DNA from 2 places in the Pediococcus damnosus genome. Region 1 is predicted to be linked to the other one. Evidence: a T-box and tRNA genes for the amino acid it is inferred to sense, from the RefSeq annotation. Region 1 holds a T-box; the other holds one or more tRNA genes.
The links. The T-box of region 1 lies ahead of tyrS (tyrosine--tRNA ligase). A T-box ahead of a tRNA ligase gene usually reads a tRNA of that ligase, here a tRNA-Tyr.

Region 1 (10,338 bases):
CAAAGGTGAAAAGCAGTATGCATTAGATGCGTTGAAAAATGTCGGCATTGAAAAATCTGATGCCGAGAAGAATGTTCAGAAACTGTCTGGTGGGCAGCAACAACGCGTGGCAATTATCCGTGCGATGCTAGTGAATGCCAACATTGTCATTGCAGATGAACCAACGGGAAACCTGGATGGTGAAAATTCAAAAATGATTATTAAATTGTTTCAAGATTTAGCTCATGCACATCACAAAACAGTCATTATTGTGACTCATGATCCAGAAATTGCGGATCATGGTGATGTAAAAATTAGTTTAGAGAATCGCCAGTTTGTGGTGGCTTAATTTAAAAATGAGGTTGAGGCAATTGGTTTCTTTGTCTTAACCTCATTTTATAGGGTAAAATAGGTAAGAGACAAAAATGAAAGAAATTAGGGATGTAAGATGACAGATATCGTAAAAATTTTATTAATTGAAGATGATCATCAGCTTTCAGACAGCGTGCGTGACTTTTTAGTTGATATTGGTTCAGTCAAGCAAGCATTTGATGGTGAAGAAGGCGAATACTTGGCGACAGAAGAACCTTATGATCTGTTCATCGTTGATTTGATGTTGCCACTGATGAATGGTTTGGAAATCATCAAAAAAATTCGTGAAGCCAAAATTGAAACGCCAATTTTAGTTTTAACTGCTAAGGATAGTTTGGAAGATAAAATTACCGGCTTTGACACTGGCGCGGACGATTATTTGACAAAACCGTTTCATCGGGAAGAATTAATTGTGCGGGTGAAAGCCTTGTTAAAACGAAGTGGTGTTTATCAAGATGATAAGCGGTTGGTGATCGATGATAATATGTGGTTGAATACAGAAAATCGCCAGGTGATGGTTGATGATCAGCCTTTAAAGCTGGTGGGTAAAGAGTATGAGATCTTGGCTTATTTGGCGCAAAACAAAAATATTATTGTTTCTCGGGAACAAATCTTTGATCGGATTTGGGGAATGGATTCAGATACGACAATTAATATGGTGAATATTTATATTAGTAATTTGCGTCGTAAACTTGAGAAAGCAGGTCGTCCTAAACTAATTCAAACCTTACGTAATGTAGGATTTCTTTTGGAAGTGAATTAATGGATAAAATAGTAAATAGAAAGCAGCAAATTAAATTATTTCTTATAGAGTTCTTTAGTTTTTTAATTGTTTTTACGATTTTAGGAACAATTATTTTTGTGTTTTACCAACGTAATACTTATAACAGCGTTGATAGCACGTTAACTCGTCGAACACAGATGGCATCAAATAGTACCAATATGATGGGGCCACCAGATTTTCAAACCATCACAATTTACTACAATTTTAAGGGAAAAATCTTGAATTCACAGTATTTGAATAACATGGCAAGTACAGTTTCCAAGATTAAGGTTAATAAAGATAAGTTGAATAAAATCTATAACCTTGAAGTTGGCGAAACCACGTTACGTTGTGCCTATGTAAAAGTTCATTCGCAAATGACTGTTGATCGAAACGGGGAACCAATCAAAAGAAGCCAACGGCCAAAGTATGTGCTAGTTTTAAGAAATGTAACACCTGAGCTTCAGGGTGTAGAACGATTTAAGGAACTTTTACTAGCATCCTTTATTGTCTTTGGACTGATTGTGTTTATTATTAGTTACATTATTTCAGGATACAATATGAAGCCCGTATTGAAGGCTTGGAAACAGCAGGAAGAGTTTGTTGATAGCGCGGCACATGAAATTCGGACGCCATTGACAATTATTCAAAATAAACTGGAAGGCCTGATGACGAAGCCAAATGATACGATTAAAGAGCAGGCCAGCGCAATTATCATGTCACTTTCGGAAATTAGGCGGCTCAACAGTTTGACCAGTGATATGTTAACACTGGCGCGGGCAAATTCTAATGTAATTACGTTAGAAAAAACGCCGGTTAATTTTACTGAGTTTATGAATCAAATCCTGGAGCCTTATGCAGATTTGATTGAGAGCCAAAATAAGAAATTAGTAACTTCAATTAACGTGACAAAACCAGTGCTAATCGATGCCAAGCGCGTCCATCAGTTAATCGTCATCCTGTTGGATAATGCCATTAAATATACCCCAACGGGAGCCACGATTACGGTGAATAGTAGTATTGAAAACCGCAATTTAAAGATTCAAATTTGCGATACTGGAATTGGGATTAGTGATAAGAATAAAAAATCAGTTTTTAAACGTTTCTATCGAGAAGAAAAATCTGGCAATAAGAAAACCGGGGGTAACGGATTGGGCTTGTCCATTGCTGAATGGATTGTTAGCGCCCATAAAGGCCATATCAAAATAACTGATAACCCGGGCGGCGGTTCTATTTTTACGGTGCTTTTACCAGTTGCAAAATAATTAATTTTAAAACGCATTTAGCATTTCAAGATGAAATGGTGAATGCTTTTTTTTGGCTACTTACTGATATATTATCAAAAACCATAACTTCATTGTTTAATTATATTATGGACACAAAAAATTCATACTTTTCCTTTAAAGCCTATCTTATAATAATTATAAGAAAATATGGAGGAAATATAATGCGAGATGAAGAGTGTACCTATCAACGGTTTGAAGTTACTTGTAGTCAGTGTCCAATGGTAAAAAGTGGTTTTGGTGGAAGAGCAATCAAAGAGTATGAAAACACCTATTTGATTGAACTTGACATGAACACAGTCTGCAAGGAGGATCGTCATTCTTTGATGCGAATTCCAGATTTCAATGGTCGCGTTGTGATTAGTAAAAAATACGTGCAGGCAATTGAAGATGAAATTGATAATTCTAACGAAAAATTAGCCTAAAACCGGGCGCTTACTTTAATTTGTAAGCGCCTTCTGTTATGATTGAGAGAATCGTGCTTAAGTAGATATACAGCTATTTTTGCATGGCATGCTAGACTACTTGGCAGTAACAATAGTTTGGTAATGTATTTTGAAGGAGAGAATCATGACAGACAGATTAATTGCCGTCGATATGGACGGAACTTTTTTAAATAGCCACCAAGATTTTGATCGCGAGTATTTTTTGAAATTATATCCGCAAATGCGTGAAAAACAGGTGACTTTTGTTGTGGCAAGTGGGAATCAGGATTCACAATTACGAGCATTTTTCCCAAAAACTGCCTCACAAATTTGGTTTGTTTCAGATAATGGGGCCCTGGTGAAAAAACCAGATGAATCCGTAATGTATTCGGCCAAAATGGACCCAGCTGTATATCAGCACGCAATTCAGTTTTTAACTGATTTGCCGGATGTTCATCCAATTGTCAGTGCAGTTAAGAGTGCATACATTTTGAAATCTGAACCAAAGTCTTTTTCTGAAATGACGGCTAAATATTATTATAAATTACAATCGGTTAAATCATGGGATGATATTGATGACACGGTCTTGAAGTTGGGCATGTCATGTCCGGATGACCAGACGGATACAATTTTACAAATGCTCCAAGATGAATTAACGGGTGATCTGTTACCAGTTTCATCTGGGCACGGGGACATTGATTTAATCATTCCCCATACCCATAAAGCCAATGCCATTAAACGGATTACCAAGCAGTTGCACATTCCAATGGCAAATGTGGTGGCCTTTGGTGATGGTGGTAATGATGTGGAAATGATAAAAGAAGCCGGACAAGGGTTTGCTATGGCAAATGCACCACAGGAGATCAAAGCAATTGCAGATGAGATTGCGCCGGATCATGATCGAAATGGGGTATTGACTACGATTGAAAAGCTTTTAAAACAGTGGTAAAAAAATAATGTACTAAAAAACTTCCGCCAATTAACGATTGAGCGGAAGTTTTTTGATGGTTTAATTTAATGTTTGGAATGAATATAACGGATTCGGAAAAAAGTTCCAAGGACAAAGGTCACTAACATGATCAAATAGGTCCATCCCTTGTAAGTCGGAAGTAGTTCCCGAGCCTGCAGTAAATATTGATTCTGAAAAGCATTTTGGTATTCACTAGTTAGTTTGGTTTGAACGCCAGCACCAATTGAAGAATTGATGATAAGTGTTGAAATGCCATCAGATTCAAGTTGTTGTTTGACGCTATTTTGAAAACCAGTTGGGTCAACTTTAATTTCTTTTCCCTCATAAACCTGTTCAACAGCCGTCTTTAAGTCAGGTTTAATGACGTTAGAGGTTACTTTAATCGTGTAACCGTCATATTGTGGGATTTTTTCATTGACTGTATCCGTGATTTTATCGACAACCGGGTCACTGGTAGCTACGATCACCCCAAAATTCTTGTTAAAAACCGTGAATAAACAGATCGTTGCTAAAATAAAAATGACATACAGAAATGTGGAAAAAGCTCGTGAGCCATATTTGGGTTTAATCATATTTTTATGCTGTTCTCTGATAATTGGCGCCTCCTTGATGAATATGAATACGTTTCCCCCAAGATTAAGCCCCAAGCTTTGGTTTGTCAATTTGACATAAGCTGATAAGGTTCCTCTTCTGGATTAAATGTGGTGGCTAACCAGCTGAGTGGCGTACCTTTAACGATATTCTCGTATCCCTTACGTGCAATTGCATCATTCATGTCTTCTAAGGATAAGTTACTACCAAACTGTTTAAGTTTCATCGGGTCATTGACGACAGTGTGATTAAAAATTGGTGATGCCAATAAAATCACTGCCGGCAATGGTGTTGGGGTATCAAAATAGTAAGTGGTATCCGGAAATTCCAGGATGGTAATGGTATTGTTTGAAACTCGCCCAGGATAGTAAACAGCAAAGCCACGCAAGATCAGAACAGTGAGTGAGTTCAACTGAGTAATAGGATAACTCTTGTATGCTGTTCCTTCTATTAAAATTGTGATTTTATCTTTATCAAATGCGACGGTGGTTTTGGACCGCATTTTTGGATGAGCAACGCGGTGCTTTAAAACGCTTTTGCCACCCCGTGGATATTCTTCGCCATCAATTTGAATATGAGCCCAAGATAAAAATGGATCAACGCCCGTTTGTTGAGGTTTAAATGTAATTTGAGATTTTAAAATATCAGGACTAATGTTCATAAGAATCTACCTCCCCTTAACTTAAAATAGAAATATGAAAACGGTTACGTAATATCACACCGATATCGTAACACCATCTTCATAAAAACACAATCTATTTAAGCTTTTTATATGAGAGGATTTAAAGTTCAATCGGATTATCGAAAATATCTAAACTCTTTTTACCTCCAAAGCGGTCATACCAAGGAGTTGCATAATTTTCAAGAATATCATTTAAAGCTGTTAAATTAGTTTTTCCGGTTGTCTCTAACCAAGTTTTTAATCCTTGCTCATCGCTTGTTGCATAAGTGTGGATGGCTTCTTGCCATAAGGATTGTCCAGCTAAGATACCGGCAAACTTGGCGCCAGATTGGCCAGCAAATTTAACGGCCGCCATGAAGGTTTCAATTGATTCTGGACCACTTTCATATAAGAAAGGTCGAGTTGTGATATCACTGGCCTCTTTAAAGAGTTTAGCAGCTTCCCGTTTTGAATATACTGAGGTGATTTCAGAATCAGTAAAGCCATCCACAAAGTTAAAATCAATCGGGGTTTCAATTTGAAGAATGTCAATGTGATATCGTGATTTGGTTAATTCTTTGAGCGTATCGATGATTAGCATTGGTCGAATTTTAGCAAATTCTGCACTTTTTCGATCTATGATGGTATCGTCGTAAACCACTGGCTCAATAAAAAGTGGTAAGTCCGCCGCTAAGGCTTCTGCACCTACACGTTCCAAAAAAGCCTGTTTTTGATCGTTAATTTGAGCATCACCATGAGGATTATAAGCAATACGAACCTTAACGCCGTTTGTCGATGTGTGGGCAAGCCGATTTAAAGAAAGATTTGATAAGAGCCGTGGAAAATGAGTATTTTTAGAATTATCAGGCTCAGAACAATCATAGGCAGTGATGAGACCAGCCTGGGCAGTTTTCGTTTTCATAGCTTCGGTGCCTAATTCTTGATCTAATAGGACCCCGGAAGCGAAAGGCGAGAGATATTCAGAAACTAATTGTTTAAATTCGTAACATTTTTTCTCATTAAATTGATTACCAGTTTGTTCCTGTGCTTGAGCCATTGCCTTTTGAAACGATTTACGCTGATCGAGGCCTAAAATCGTTAAGGTACCTTCGTCGTCAGCTAATTTTTGAAGATTTTCAAATTTACCACGTGATAATTTTGTTTGCATGAGCTTACTCCTGTCTTTTTTAAAATATCTAAATCAACCGTATCACAATGCACGAAAAGATGAAATTGATCTGTTATTGAAAACCTGATTTTTAAACCTGAACGGCTTTAAAATGATATAATGATGAAAAATATTCACGAGGTGATTTTATGGACCATAAAGCAGAAATTGAAAATTATTGGCAAACATTTACCAGTAAACATAATCTTAAAAATGTTAGCTATAGTGCCTGGGCGTTTGGTAATACCCCGGAAATGGCGAACGAGTTAGCAGATCTTACCTTTAGAGGGATTAAAACAGCAACAACGTCAGCATACGACTTATATGAAGATAATGAACCTTATCCACAAATCGGTGAATACAACATTATTTTGGATGGAAGCGGCCATCCGGTATGCATTACTAAAACAGTTGTTACCGAAATTATGCCATATAAGCATGTAACGGCTGAACATGCCTACCATGAAGGAGAAGGAGACCGGACTTTAGCTTATTGGCGCAGTGTTCATAAGCCATTCTTTAAAAAAGAATTCAAAGAAGCTGGGCAAACCTTTACTGAAGACATGACCTGTTTTTGTGAAGTGTTCGAGGTCGTCGGTTAGGCATTTTTAACCCGAGCTTCGAGGGCCAATAGATCACGTTTCAAAGGCAATCCACCGTGATAACCACCGAGCGAGCCATCCTTTCGAAGGACACGATGACAAGGGACAACAATTTGATTGGAGTTTCTCCCGACGGCATTGGCAACGGCCCGTGTGGCGGTTGGCCGCCCAATTTTTTCGGCTAAGGCGCTATAGGTGGTCGTTTTCCCATATGGAATGGTCTGTAACGCATGCCAAACAGCATTTTGAAACGGTGTGCCCTCAAATTCAATTGGCAGAGTAAACTGCTGGGACTTTCCGAGCAGTAAATTTTTGAGTGCTGTTTTATAGGGAGCTGTTTTTGCAGGATCTTTCAGAAATTGGGCGTTAGGAATAAAATGATGCAATTCGTCTTCTGAATTATGGGATCCCACAAATGCCAGCCCATGATCGCCAACAGCTATTAAGTAGGTATATCCTGAGACAGTTACACGATCAATATATAATTTTTTCATATTCAAAGCCTCCATTAATAACATGATTTTGTCTAAATTATAACAAATAAGTGGACAAATAAATTCAAAAAGAAACTAAGCGATAGGGATGATGGCGTGAATGATCAGTTAAATTTTAAGACGGGGGTCAAAGAGGCACTTCCCACGGTATTTGGTTATATTGGGATTGGCCTAGCTTTTGGCGTGGTCGGGAAAACAAGTGGGTTAAGTGTTTTAGAAATCTTTTTAATGTCTTTAATTACATATGCGGGTTCCGCGCAATTTATTATGGTGAGTTTGTTACTAGCTGGCAGCTCAATTCCATTCATTATGTTATCGGTTTTTCTAGTCAATGCCCGTTTTATTTTGATGAGCACTACGGTAGCCCAGTATTTCCGGAAGGACTCTTTAGGACAAAACATTGCCATTGGCTCATTGCTAACCGACGAATCGTTTGCTTTAAGTATGAACAAATTGAATTTTACGAATCATCAACTAAAACCAGGGTGGATTCACGGTGCCAATATTGTCGCTTATTTAACCTGGGCGTTAGCGACTGCCGCCGGGGGATTACTTGGTAATTTAGTGGGTGATCCGAAAGCGTTTGGCCTAGATTTTGCTTTAGTAGCCATGTTCATTGGGCTCCTCTATCTGCAAATGATCACGGATAAAAGTAAGGCTTTTAGTTTTCAAATTATAATGGTCGTGATTGTCTGTTTTTTGATGTATGGCTTAACAATTTTCTTTACAAATAATGTAGCGCTGATTGTGACAACGTTGGTAGGCTGCTTTTTAGGGATGGTGATTGAGCAATGGCGCTCACGGTAAAAGTATTATGGGCAATTATAGGCTGTGGCATTGTGACTTGGCTATCACGGGTAATCCCGTTTGTGCTGGTTAAAAACTTTGATTTGCCCAAATGGTTAATTCATTATTTAAGTTTTGTACCACTGGTGATTATGACGGCGTTAATTATGGAAAACATCTTCACTCATCATGCGGGTTCACTACCAACGGTCAATTATGAAAACTTGCTGGCTACAGTTCCGACTTTTGTGGCAGCTATTATTTCTAAGAGCTTAATTGTAATTGTTGTGGTTGGAATCGTTAGTATGGCGCTGATTAGACTGGCTTTTTAAGATTTAGCTTGACTTCCGAATGTAACTCTCTTATTATGAAAATAATATCAAAGGCAATGCGGTAGCCGAAGTAGCAGATTACCCAACATTTCAGAGATCTGGTGGAATTGCGAACCAGAATGTGGTGGTTGTGAATTACAGTTATCAAGCTTCTAAATTCAAGAATTAGCGATTCATCTCGTTATCGATGTTGAGTGGTTACAGTTAAATGTAATAACTTGGGTGGTAACGCGGAGAATTTCGTCCCTAGAGTCTTTATTGACTTTAGGGACTTTTTTTATCTTATTAAAAATATAAAAATATCAGGAGGTATGATTATGAACATTATTGATGAATTAAAATGGCGGGGCGCCGTGAACCAAACGACTGACGAAGAGGGCTTACGGAAGTTAACAGATAAGAAACAAATTGGCTTGTACTGTGGGGTAGATCCAACGGGTGATAGTTTACATATTGGTCATTTGATTCCATTTATGATGCTGAAACGATTCCAGTTGCAGGGCCATCATCCTGTGATTGTTATCGGTGGCGGAACCGGTGCGATTGGGGATCCTTCTGGTAAAAACTCAGAACGAGTTTTACAGACGATGGATCAAGTTAAAAATAATGAAAACGCGTTGTCTGCTCAGATGATTAAGTTATTTGGAACGGAAAACTTTACCATTGTAAACAATTACGATTGGCTCTCAAAACTAACTTTGTTGGATTTTCTGCGCGATTACGGAAAGCTATTTAACATTAATACCATGTTGAATAAGGAAGTTGTCTCAAGTCGTTTGGAAGTCGGCATTTCTTTTACTGAATTCACATACCAGATTTTACAGTCGATTGATTTCCTTCATTTATATCGCCATGAAGATGTTCAGCTCCAAATTGGTGGTGCTGATCAATGGGGAAACATCACTTCTGGAATTGACTTAATTCATAAAGTCGAAGGCTCTGACACAGATGTGTTTGCACTGACAATTCCGTTAATGTTGAAGGCTGACGGGACAAAGTTTGGTAAAACTGCTGGTGGTGCTGTTTGGCTGGATCCCAAAAAGACGTCACCTTATGAATTCTACCAATTCTGGATTAATCAAGATGATCGGGATGTTGTGAAATACTTGAAGTACTTTACGTTTTTGGATGAGGCTGAAATTGATGAGTTAGCAGAAAAAGTGCAAACCCACCCAGAAAAACGGGAAGCCCAACGCCGATTAGCAGAAGAAGTGACCAAATTTGTGCATGGCGAACAAGCGGTAGTGGAAGCTCAGCACATTACTAAGGCGTTGTTTTCTGGCGAAGTGCAAGAGCTAACGGCTGAAGAAATTGAACAAGGATTCAAGAATATGCCTTCTGTCGAGGTTAGTGCTGAGAAGAAAAATATTATCTTGTGGTTAGTGGATGACACAAAGATTGAAGCGTCAAGACGACAAGCTCGTGAAGATGTAAAAAATGGAGCAATTCGTATTAATGGTGAAAAGATCCAGGATGTGGAAGCAGAAATTGATCCGAGTGCGCATTTTGATGGCAAGTTTGTGATTGTGCGTCGAGGAAAGAAAAAGTACTTTTTGGCTAGAATTAAATAAGTGAGCGAGGCAAGTCGCTAAAAGACAGAAAATAAGCACGCTGTATGCGGGATCGCAATCCCGCGGAAAGCGTGCTTATTTTCTGCCTTTTGACTTGCCGAGCTGTCCGGAGGCTCAGCGGAAAAGTGCAGGTGGAAGCGACAGCGTACGGAACATAAGAGCTTTTCGGTACGAAAAGCATTCCATTGAATGGACGCAGCGTAGGATCGCAATCCCGCGGGAGTCGTGCTTATGATCAGCCTCTTGTTTTACCGAGCTGTCCTAAGGCTCAGAAAAATGACTAGCTGTTAGTAAAGATTATCTTTATCCTGAAATATTCATAGTAAAGGACCCAACGTCAG
Region 2 (10,338 bases), 890 kb from region 1:
AGTTGATACTTTTTATAAAGAGAGTGTTCGAATAAAGACACAGTGGAAGTTGTTAGCTAAAGTATTCGTTATGACATTTTTCCAATTGCTATTTTATTATCTTGTTCCATACTATATTATGCTTTCTCTAGGATATTCCGGAATCAATGTTGTGATGGTTACGTCACTACATATTTTGATTGTGATGGTGATTTCAATATTCCCGATTCCAGGAGGATCAGGTGGTGCTGAATATAGTTTTGATGTTCTGTTTTCTAGTTTTATCCACAGTAACAGTAAGTTGGTATTGGCAATGCTGCTCTGGCGGCTATTAACATATTACTTTGGAATATTTGCAGGTATGTTTGCACTGGTTGCAAAACCGGATAAACTAAAGCGGAAAATTGAACAAAACAATTAAGCTAAGCAAATTTGAAAGCAATGACTCTAATGAGTTGTTGCTTTTTTCTTTATTAAAAAAAGTTTTTTTGATGGATACGTTATGTGACGGCGGTTGAACGAATCAGTTCAATAAAATTTAAAGGTTTGGGCTTGACCAGAAACAGAAATCCTGATATGCTATTAAAGGTCGTTTTTTGAGGGAAAGATTTGAAAACGACATTCAAACGTTTTATAAAAAAGTTGAATTTGGTTGTTGACTTTTGAGAAAACTGATGATAAAGTTAAATAATTGTGTTGAGGCGTTTAACGCTTCCAATCGCGACATAGTAGACCTTTGAAAACTGAACAAAGTTTCGACAAAGTAAAATGTGTAGGGTCTTCAAATGAAAATTTTGAAGCAAACATTTGCGAAGTCAATTCGTTTTAAACAATGAAACAACAAATGAGCTTGTAAAAACTCAAGTATAATATGAGAGTTTGATCTTGGCTCAGGATGAACGCTGGCGGCGTGCCTAATACATGCAAGTCGGACGCACTTTCGTTGATTGAATTAGAGATGCTTGCATCGAAGATGATTTCAACTATAAAGTGAGTGGCGAACGGGTGAGTAACACGTGGGTAACCTGCCCAGAAGTGGGGGATAACACCTGGAAACAGATGCTAATACCGCATAATAAAATGAACCGCATGGTTTATTTTTAAAAGATGGCTTCGGCTATCACTTCTGGATGGACCCGCGGCGTATTAGCTAGTTGGTGAGATAAAGGCTCACCAAGGCTGTGATACGTAGCCGACCTGAGAGGGTAATCGGCCACATTGGGACTGAGACACGGCCCAGACTCCTACGGGAGGCAGCAGTAGGGAATCTTCCACAATGGACGAAAGTCTGATGGAGCAACGCCGCGTGAGTGATGAAGGCTTTAGGGTCGTAAAACTCTGTTGTTGGAGAAGAACGTGTGTGAGAGTAACTGCTCATGCAGTGACGGTATCCAACCAGAAAGCCACGGCTAACTACGTGCCAGCAGCCGCGGTAATACGTAGGTGGCAAGCGTTATCCGGATTTATTGGGCGTAAAGCGAGCGCAGGCGGTTTTTTAAGTCTAATGTGAAAGCCTTCGGCTTAACCGAAGAAGTGCATTGGAAACTGGGAAACTTGAGTGCAGAAGAGGACAGTGGAACTCCATGTGTAGCGGTGAAATGCGTAGATATATGGAAGAACACCAGTGGCGAAGGCGGCTGTCTGGTCTGTAACTGACGCTGAGGCTCGAAAGCATGGGTAGCGAACAGGATTAGATACCCTGGTAGTCCATGCCGTAAACGATGAATGCTAAGTGTTGGAGGGTTTCCGCCCTTCAGTGCTGCAGCTAACGCATTAAGCATTCCGCCTGGGGAGTACGACCGCAAGGTTGAAACTCAAAAGAATTGACGGGGGCCCGCACAAGCGGTGGAGCATGTGGTTTAATTCGAAGCTACGCGAAGAACCTTACCAGGTCTTGACATCTTCTGCTAACCTAAGAGATTAGGCGTTCCCTTCGGGGACAGAATGACAGGTGGTGCATGGTTGTCGTCAGCTCGTGTCGTGAGATGTTGGGTTAAGTCCCGCAACGAGCGCAACCCCTATTATTAGTTGCCAGCATTAAGTTGGGCACTCTAGTGAGACTGCCGGTGACAAACCGGAGGAAGGTGGGGACGACGTCAAATCATCATGCCCCTTATGACCTGGGCTACACACGTGCTACAATGGACGGTACAACGAGTTGCGAGACCGCGAGGTTAAGCTAATCTCTTAAAACCGTTCTCAGTTCGGACTGCAGGCTGCAACTCGCCTGCACGAAGTTGGAATCGCTAGTAATCGCGGATCAGCATGCCGCGGTGAATACGTTCCCGGGCCTTGTACACACCGCCCGTCACACCATGAGAGTTTGTAACACCCAAAGCCGGTGGAGTAACCTTCGGGAGCTAGCCGTCTAAGGTGGGACAGATGATTGGGGTGAAGTCGTAACAAGGTAGCCGTAGGAGAACCTGCGGCTGGATCACCTCCTTTCTAAGGATATTTAGAAACGGAAACCTACACATATGTCGAAACTTTGTTTAGTTTTGAGAGGTCTACTCTCAAATGTATAAGCGCGAACGGGCCTATAGCTCAGCTGGTTTAGAGCGCACGCCTGATAAGCGTGAGGTCGATGGTTCAAGTCCATTTAGGCCCATAGGTACATTTTTGGGGAATTAGCTCAGCTGGGAGAGCGCCTGCCTTGCACGCAGGAGGTCAGCGGTTCGATCCCGCTATTCTCCATTGACGGCTTAGCCGTCGAATTTGTTCTTTGAAAACTAAATAATATCGAAAAATTTTCTAATTTTAATTATCAGATAATTAAACCGAGAACATTGCGTTTTATAGAGTTTTAAAACAAGATTAGTTCAAAAATAATCGCTAAACTCAAAACCACTTTATCTTTGATAAAGTTAGGTTAAGTTATAAAGGGCGCATGGTGAATGCCTTGGTACTAGGAGCCGATGAAGGACGGGACTAACACCGATATGCTTCGGGGAGCTGTAAGTAAGCTTTGATCCGGAGATTTCCGAATGGGGAAACCCAACAACATTAATCCGTTGTTACCGCCACGTGAATACATAACGTGGTTGGAGGTAGACGTGGGGAACTGAAACATCTCAGTACCCACAGGAATAGAAAGAAAAATCGATTCCCTGAGTAGCGGCGAGCGAAAGGGGAACAGCCCAAACCAGGAAGCTTGCTTCCTGGGGTTGTAGGACCGAACATTTGAGTTACCAAAGATTTTCATAGCCGAACAGTCTGGGAAGACTGGCCAGAGCGGGTGACAGCCCCGTAGGCAAAATGAAAATCCCTCAGTTCAGGATCCTGAGTACGGCGGAACACGTGTAACTCCGTCGGAATCCGGGAGGACCATCTCCCAAGGCTAAATACTCCCTAGTGACCGATAGTGAACCAGTACCGTGAGGGAAAGGTGAAAAGCACCCCGAAAGGGGAGTGAAACAGTTCTTGAAACCATGTGCCTACAAGAAGTCAGAGCCCGTTAATGGGTGATGGCGTGCCTTTTGTAGAATGAACCGGCGAGTTACGTTTGCATGCCAGGTTAAGTTGAAGAAACGGAGCCGTAGCGAAAGCGAGTCTGAATAGGGCGACTGAGTATGCAGATGTAGACCCGAAACCAAGTGACCTACCCATGTCCAGGTTGAAGGTGCGGTAAAACGCACTGGAGGACCGAACTCGTGTACGTTGAAAAGTGCTGAGATGAGGTGTGGGTAGCGGTGAAATTCCAAACGAACTTGGAGATAGCTGGTTCTCTCCGAAATAGCTTTAGGGCTAGCCTCGGACTTAGGATCATGGAGGTAGAGCCACTGTTTGGACTAGGGGCCCATCTAGGGTTACTGAATTCAGATAAACTCCGAATGCCATTGATTTATGTCCGGGAGTCAGACGGTGAGTGATAAGATCCATCGTCGAAAGGGGAACAGCCCAGACCACCAGTTAAGGTCCCTAAATATATGTTAAGTGGAAAAGGATGTGGAGTTGCATAGACAACTAGGATGTTGGCTCAGAAGCAGCCATCATTTAAAGAGTGCGTAATAGCTCACTAGTCGAGTGATTCTGCGCCGAAAATGTACCGGGGCTTAAACATATTACCGAGACTGTGGATGCCACCGTAAGGTGGCGTGATAGGAGAGCGTTCTAAGGGCGATGAAGGCAGACCGTGAGGACTGTTGGAGCGCTTAGAAGTGAGAATGCCGGTATGAGTAGCGAAAGACAGGTGAGAATCCTGTCCACCGAATGACTAAGGTTTCCTGGGGAAGGCTCGTCCACCCAGGGTTAGTCGGGACCTAAGTCGAGGCCGAGAGGCGTAGACGATGGATAACAGGTTGAGATTCCTGTACTAGTTAAACTTGTTTGAACAATGGAGGGACGCAGGAGGCTAAGAAAAGCACACAGTTGGATAAGTGTGCCCAAGCAACAAGTCTTAGGTAGAGTTAAATGCTTTATCTTTTCAGGACAAGTTGTGATGGGGAGCGAAATTTAAGTAGCGAAGTTTCTGATGTCACACTGCCGAGAAAAGCTTCTAGTTAGAGTTTAACTACCCGTACCGCAAACCGACACAGGTAGTCGAGGAGAGTATCCTCAGGTGAGCGAGAGAACTCTCGTTAAGGAACTCGGCAAAATGACCCCGTAACTTCGGAAGAAGGGGTGCTGATCGCAAGATCAGCCGCAGTGAATAGGCCCAGGCGACTGTTTATCAAAAACACAGGTTTCTGCAAAATCGTAAGATGACGTATAGGGGCTGACACCTGCCCGGTGCTGGAAGGTTAAGTGAATGAGTTAGCTTCGGCGAAGCTTTGAAATGAAGCCCCAGTAAACGGCGGCCGTAACTATAACGGTCCTAAGGTAGCGAAATTCCTTGTCGGGTAAGTTCCGACCCGCACGAAAGGTGTAACGATCTGGGCACTGTCTCAACGAGAGACTCGGTGAAATTATAATACCCGTGAAGATGCGGGTTACCCGCGACAGGACGGAAAGACCCCATGGAGCTTTACTGTAGCTTGATATTGAGTGTTTGTACAACTTGTACAGGATAGGTAGGAGCCGTAGATATCGGAACGCTAGTTTCGATGGAGGCGTTGGTGGGATACTACCCTCGTTGTATGAACCCTCTAACCCGCGCCACTAAGCGTGGCGGGAGACAGTGTCAGGTAGGCAGTTTGACTGGGGCGGTCGCCTCCTAAAGAGTAACGGAGGCGCCCAAAGGTTCCCTCAGAATGGTTGGAAATCATTCGCAGAGTGTAAAGGCACAAGGGAGCTTGACTGCGAGACAGACAGGTCGAGCAGGGACGAAAGTCGGGCTTAGTGATCCGGTGGTACCGTATGGAAGGGCCATCGCTCAACGGATAAAAGCTACCCTGGGGATAACAGGCTTATCTCCCCCAAGAGTTCACATCGACGGGGAGGTTTGGCACCTCGATGTCGGCTCATCGCATCCTGGGGCTGTAGTCGGTCCCAAGGGTTGGGCTGTTCGCCCATTAAAGCGGTACGCGAGCTGGGTTCAGAACGTCGTGAGACAGTTCGGTCCCTATCCGTCGCGGGCGTAGGAAATTTGAGAGGATCTGTCCTTAGTACGAGAGGACCGGGATGGACATACCGCTGGTGTACCAGTTGTTCCGCCAGGAGCATCGCTGGGTAGCTACGTATGGATGAGATAAACGCTGAAAGCATCTAAGTGTGAAACTCACCTCGAGATGAGATTTCCCATTCCATTTATGGAAGTAAGACCCCTGAGAGATGATCAGGTAGATAGGTTGGGAGTGGAAGTGTAGTGATACATGGAGCGGACCAATACTAATCGGTCGAGGACTTAACCACAAAGTGGTGTTCTCAAGAGAAGGATTCGATATTATTTAGTTTTGAGAGAATAAATTTCTTTCACACGAGCCGCGTAAGTGGATCGGAGAAGTGTGGTGACGATAGTGAGAAGGATACACCTGTTCCCATGTCGAACACAGAAGTTAAGCTTCTTAACGCCGAGAGTAGTTGGGGGATCGCTCCCTGCGAGGGTAGGACGTTGCCATGCGAATATTCCGGCATAGCTCAGTTGGTAGAGCACCTGACTGTTAATCAGGTTGTCGACGGTTCGAGCCCGCCTGCCGGAGTTTGGTTTTGGATATGGAGAGTTGTCCGAGCTGGCCGAAGGAGCATGACTGGAAATCATGTAGACGGATTTATCCGTCTCAAGGGTTCGAATCCCTTACTCTCCGTTTTAATTATGTTATGACCCGTTGGTCAAGTGGTTTAAGACACTGCCCTTTCACGGCAGTAACATGGGTTCGAATCCCGTACGGGTCATTTTTATGGAGAGTTAGCTCAGTTGGGAGAGCGTCTGCCTTACAAGCAGAGGGTCACAGGTTCGAGCCCTGTACTCTCCATTTAAATTATTGGTTCCATGGTCTAGTTGGTTTAGGACGCCTGCCTGTCACGCAGGAGATCACGAGTTCGAGTCTCGTTGGAACCGTTTGAAATGAATATTAAATATGTCATTTTTTGGCGCGATAGCTCAGTTGGTAGAGCAACGGATTGAAGCTCCGTGTGTCGGCAGTTCGACTCTGTCTCGCGCCATATTATGGAAGGGTAGCGAAGTCTGGCTAAACGCGGCGGACTGTAAATCCGCTCCTTCGGGTTCGGTGGTTCGAATCCACTCCCTTCCATTTTTATAATAGGGATATAGTTTAATGGTAGAACTGCGGTCTCCAAAACCGTCGATGTGGGTTCAACTCCTACTATCCCTGCCATTGTTGGCGGTAGTGGCGAAGTGGTTAACGCACCGGTTTGTGGATCCGGCACGCGTGGGTTCGATTCCCACCTACCGCCCTAAGGATGATTTTTAGTTATCCTTGAGGTTAGAAGTTCTTACTTTGAACTTAATTTAACCGGATAATATTAAGAGATGCCGCTGTGGCGGAATTGGCAGACGCGCTGGACTCAAAATCCAGTTCCCTTTACCGGGAGTGTGGGTTCGACCCCCACCGGCGGCATATAAGCTCAGTGTGAGCTTTTTTATTTGGTTCAAATGGCGGTATAGCCAAGTGGTAAGGCAGAGGTCTGCAAAACCTTCATCACCGGTTCAAATCCGGTTACCGCCTTGGTTTAGAGCATACTGTATAAGCGATTGTTTCTCATTCAAAAAGAGAAATTGATCGTTTTTTTTTTTTAATACTCAAGGCTTTTTGCCAAGACTGTTGATGAACCGTCCAAGACAGCATTAAAGATTAAGCATCTTAAAATACAAAATACTTATTTATTAAGTCTCTTTGTCAAATCCTGTTGATGAACCGCCAGAGACAGTATTAGAAGTTAAGCAACTTCTAATACTGTCTTTTTGTTTGGCTTGGTTCTTATTTATTAAATGCAAAAGGAGAATTCAAAATGAATTCTCCTTTTTTGTCTCTATAATTATTTTTTTTTGTTTTCGAGAACAATCTTTCTGATACTCATAATCACATTTGTAAAATCATAAGCGGCAAAGGCTGTGATTAACCAACGGTAACCAGAAGAAACATTTCCTGCACTGCTGTTTAGGTAGTAAAGGAAAAAAATGCCAAATAATAAATCGAGAATGATGTTTATAAGGATTGTGCGGTTAATTTTAATCTTCATAATGAACCTTTCTTTTCACAAGTTAATGTTTTAATCATATCACAAAAAGCTAAAACAAATGAACTTCTTCCTTGACAATTATCGTTTACAAATGTAGTCTGTTAATTGTAGATTACATTTGTAAACGGAGGACTTATAATGGCTAATGATTTACCTATCACCACTTCTGAATGGGAAGTGATGCGAATAGTATGGACACTGGAAAAGGCAACTAGTAGTGAGATTATAAATTTACTAGTAAAAAAACGAACCTGGAAAGCTTCAACAGTTAAAACCTTGATTGGTCGGTTAGTGCAAAAGGGAATGCTAACAGCGACAAAAGAAGGACACACAAATACTTACCAATGTGCGATTGCCGAGCGGACTGCTATGCAGGAAGAAGCGACAAGGCTCTTTAAAAATATGTGTGCAATGAAAAATGGGAAAGTTTTAGCGGAGCTTATCCAAGAAATTCAGTTGAGTAAAAGTGATATACAGAAACTTCAAGATGCGCTCACTGCTAAAGAACAAACAGCGCCAGATCAAGTCGCATGTAATTGTATTCCAAAGGAGGAGACAACAGAATGAATCATTCAAAAAATGACACAATGAGTATGGATCATGACATGATGAATCATGGTGGTCATATGATGCATATGGGAAATTTGAAACAAAAATTTTGGGTCTCATTAGTATTAACAATTCCAATTATTTTGATGAGTCCAATGATGGGAATGAAACTGCCTTTTCAGTTTAGTTTTACTGGTTCTAATTGGATTGTTGCAATTTTGGCTACGATTTTATTCTTCTACGGCGGAAAACCATTTTTCAGCGGTGCAAAAGGAGAAATGCAAGAACATAAACCGGCAATGATGATGTTAATTGCTTTGGGGATTTCAGTTTCATATATTTATAGTATGTATGCATTTATTGCCAACGATATTTTAAATATTCAACCACAAAAAGAAAGCTTTTTCTGGGAATTATCAACTTTAATTGTCATTATGCTTTTAGGGCACTGGGTTGAAATGAATACCATTAGTCATGCGGGGAGTGCTGTAGATGCATTGGGAAAGTTATTGCCGGATAAGGCTCATCTGGTTGAGAACGAGAAAGTGCAAGACATTAAAAGTACTGATATCCAAAATAAACAAATTTTACAAGTACGTGCTGGAGAAAAGATTCCGGCAGATGGGATTATAGTTTCGGGAAAATCAACAGTTAACGAAGCAATGGTTACAGGTGAAGCAAAGCAAGTTGAAAAAGACGTCAAAGGCCAGGTTATTGGTGGATCAATTAACGGTGACGGAACTTTTGAATTTAAAGTAACGGGGACAGGCGAAACTAGTTATCTTGCTCAGGTCCAAAAATTGGTTTCTGATGCACAACAAAATAAATCAAAAATCGAAAATACTGCAGATCGAGTTGCAGGCTGGCTATTCTATGCAGCCTTAATTATCGGTATAATTGCTTTTATCACATGGACATCACTTAGAGGACTATCAGTAGGGTTATCCATCACAGTTACCGTTCTGATCATTGCTTGTCCTCATGCGCTTGGATTAGCAGTTCCATTAGTTACAGCCCGTAGCACGGCTCTAGCGGCCAATCATGGGTTATTAATTCGTAATCGGGATGCGATGGAGTCAATTAACAAAATTAAATATGTTTTGATGGATAAAACTGGAACTTTAACGGAAGGCTTATTTAAAGTTCGTCATTACGAAAGTTACCAAAACAATTTGAGTGATGTCCAGGTCCTTAAATTGATGGCAACATTGGAGAATGGTTCAAGCCATCCCATGGCAGTTGGAATTTTAAACGAGGCTAAGCAACAAAAAATAACAGTATCTCAAGCTAAAGATATTGAACAAATTACTGGAGCAGGTTTGCAAGGAACCATTGAGGGTAAAGTCTACAAACTTGTGTCTGCAACTTATTTAAAAGAACAAAAAATAACTTACGATGCTGATTCATTTAAAAAATGGGCTAGTGAAGGAAACTCGATTGCCTATTTAGTTACAGGTGAGAAAGTTATAGGTATGGTTGCTGAGGGAGATCAAATTAAATCTAGTTCTAAAAAAGCAATTCAAATGTTTAAAGATATGAATATTGAACCGGTCATGATAACTGGTGATAACAATGAGACTGCCAAAGTTGTAGCAGATAAGCTTGGTATTACAACGTACCGCTCTCAATTACACCCAGAAGACAAACAACGAATCATTGGTGAGTATCAAAATCGAGGAGACCAAGTGATGATGGTCGGGGACGGTGTCAACGATGCTCCAAGTTTAGCCAAAGCTAACATTGGAATTGCTATTGGCTCTGGGACAGATGTTGCTATTGAGTCAGCTGATATTATCTTAGTCAAGAGTGATCCTATGGATATTGTTAGCTTCATTAAATTAGCTAAAAATACACATAGAAAGATGATGGAGAATTTATGGTGGGGAGCGGGCTATAATTTAATTGCTCTGCCACTGGCCGCCGGTGTATTAGCACCGATTGGTTTCATGTTGGATCCAATGGTAGGAGCTGTTATAATGTCACTAAGCACCATTATCGTGGCTATTAATGCAATGACATTGAAAGTTAAATAAAACAAAGAAATGCTAAGTAACTTTAGACAATTGCCTAAAATTTACTTAGCATTTTCTTTGTAAAAATTGGTTTGAAAATAACTATGATTGCAGGCTGTGCAATTGATAGGCCCTATAATTTGTATCGTGATAGTTATAAGCTCCACTGTCACTATAGATTTTGAAAGGCTGGTAACTTTCAGAACGCCGCCAGAATGAA

Region 2: it encodes a tRNA-Tyr, which carries the amino acid that the T-box ahead of tyrS (tyrosine--tRNA ligase) is inferred to sense. The anticodon was not compared.

Annotation. Positions count from the first base shown of each region.
Region 1 covers NZ_CP012294.1:1,072,555-1,082,892, forward strand. The annotation lists gene ADU73_RS05180 (ABC transporter ATP-binding protein) at 1-328, shown strand, start outside; gene ADU73_RS05185 (response regulator transcription factor) at 428-1,114, shown strand; gene ADU73_RS05190 (sensor histidine kinase) at 1,114-2,379, shown strand; gene ADU73_RS05195 (hypothetical protein) at 2,562-2,822, shown strand; gene ADU73_RS05200 (Cof-type HAD-IIB family hydrolase) at 2,968-3,771, shown strand; gene ADU73_RS05205 (hypothetical protein) at 3,837-4,364, opposite strand; gene ADU73_RS05210 (hypothetical protein) at 4,451-5,044, opposite strand; gene ADU73_RS05215 (tagatose 1,6-diphosphate aldolase) at 5,166-6,212, opposite strand; gene ADU73_RS05220 (ASCH domain-containing protein) at 6,362-6,814, shown strand; gene ADU73_RS05225 (methylated-DNA--[protein]-cysteine S-methyltransferase) at 6,811-7,308, opposite strand; gene ADU73_RS05230 (AzlC family ABC transporter permease) at 7,405-8,115, shown strand; gene ADU73_RS05235 (AzlD domain-containing protein) at 8,100-8,426, shown strand; T-box leader at 8,474-8,677, shown strand; gene tyrS (tyrosine--tRNA ligase) at 8,744-9,997, shown strand.
Region 2 covers NZ_CP012294.1:182,025-192,362, reverse strand. The annotation lists gene ADU73_RS00890 (lysylphosphatidylglycerol synthase transmembrane domain-containing protein) at 1-400, shown strand, start outside; rRNA gene ADU73_RS00885 (16S ribosomal RNA) at 847-2,424, shown strand; tRNA gene ADU73_RS00880 (tRNA-Ile) at 2,513-2,587, shown strand; tRNA gene ADU73_RS00875 (tRNA-Ala) at 2,601-2,673, shown strand; rRNA gene ADU73_RS00870 (23S ribosomal RNA) at 2,847-5,769, shown strand; rRNA gene rrf (5S ribosomal RNA) at 5,861-5,977, shown strand; tRNA gene ADU73_RS00860 (tRNA-Asn) at 5,984-6,056, shown strand; tRNA gene ADU73_RS00855 (tRNA-Ser) at 6,072-6,161, shown strand; tRNA gene ADU73_RS00850 (tRNA-Glu) at 6,177-6,249, shown strand; tRNA gene ADU73_RS00845 (tRNA-Val) at 6,257-6,329, shown strand; tRNA gene ADU73_RS00840 (tRNA-Asp) at 6,341-6,415, shown strand; tRNA gene ADU73_RS00835 (tRNA-Phe) at 6,447-6,519, shown strand; tRNA gene ADU73_RS00830 (tRNA-Tyr) at 6,526-6,608, shown strand; tRNA gene ADU73_RS00825 (tRNA-Trp) at 6,619-6,692, shown strand; tRNA gene ADU73_RS00820 (tRNA-His) at 6,699-6,771, shown strand; tRNA gene ADU73_RS00815 (tRNA-Leu) at 6,850-6,935, shown strand; tRNA gene ADU73_RS00810 (tRNA-Cys) at 6,973-7,043, shown strand; gene ADU73_RS00805 (hypothetical protein) at 7,354-7,557, opposite strand; gene ADU73_RS00800 (CopY/TcrY family copper transport repressor) at 7,696-8,124, shown strand; gene ADU73_RS00795 (heavy metal translocating P-type ATPase) at 8,121-10,139, shown strand; gene ADU73_RS00790 (hypothetical protein) at 10,221-10,338, opposite strand, start outside.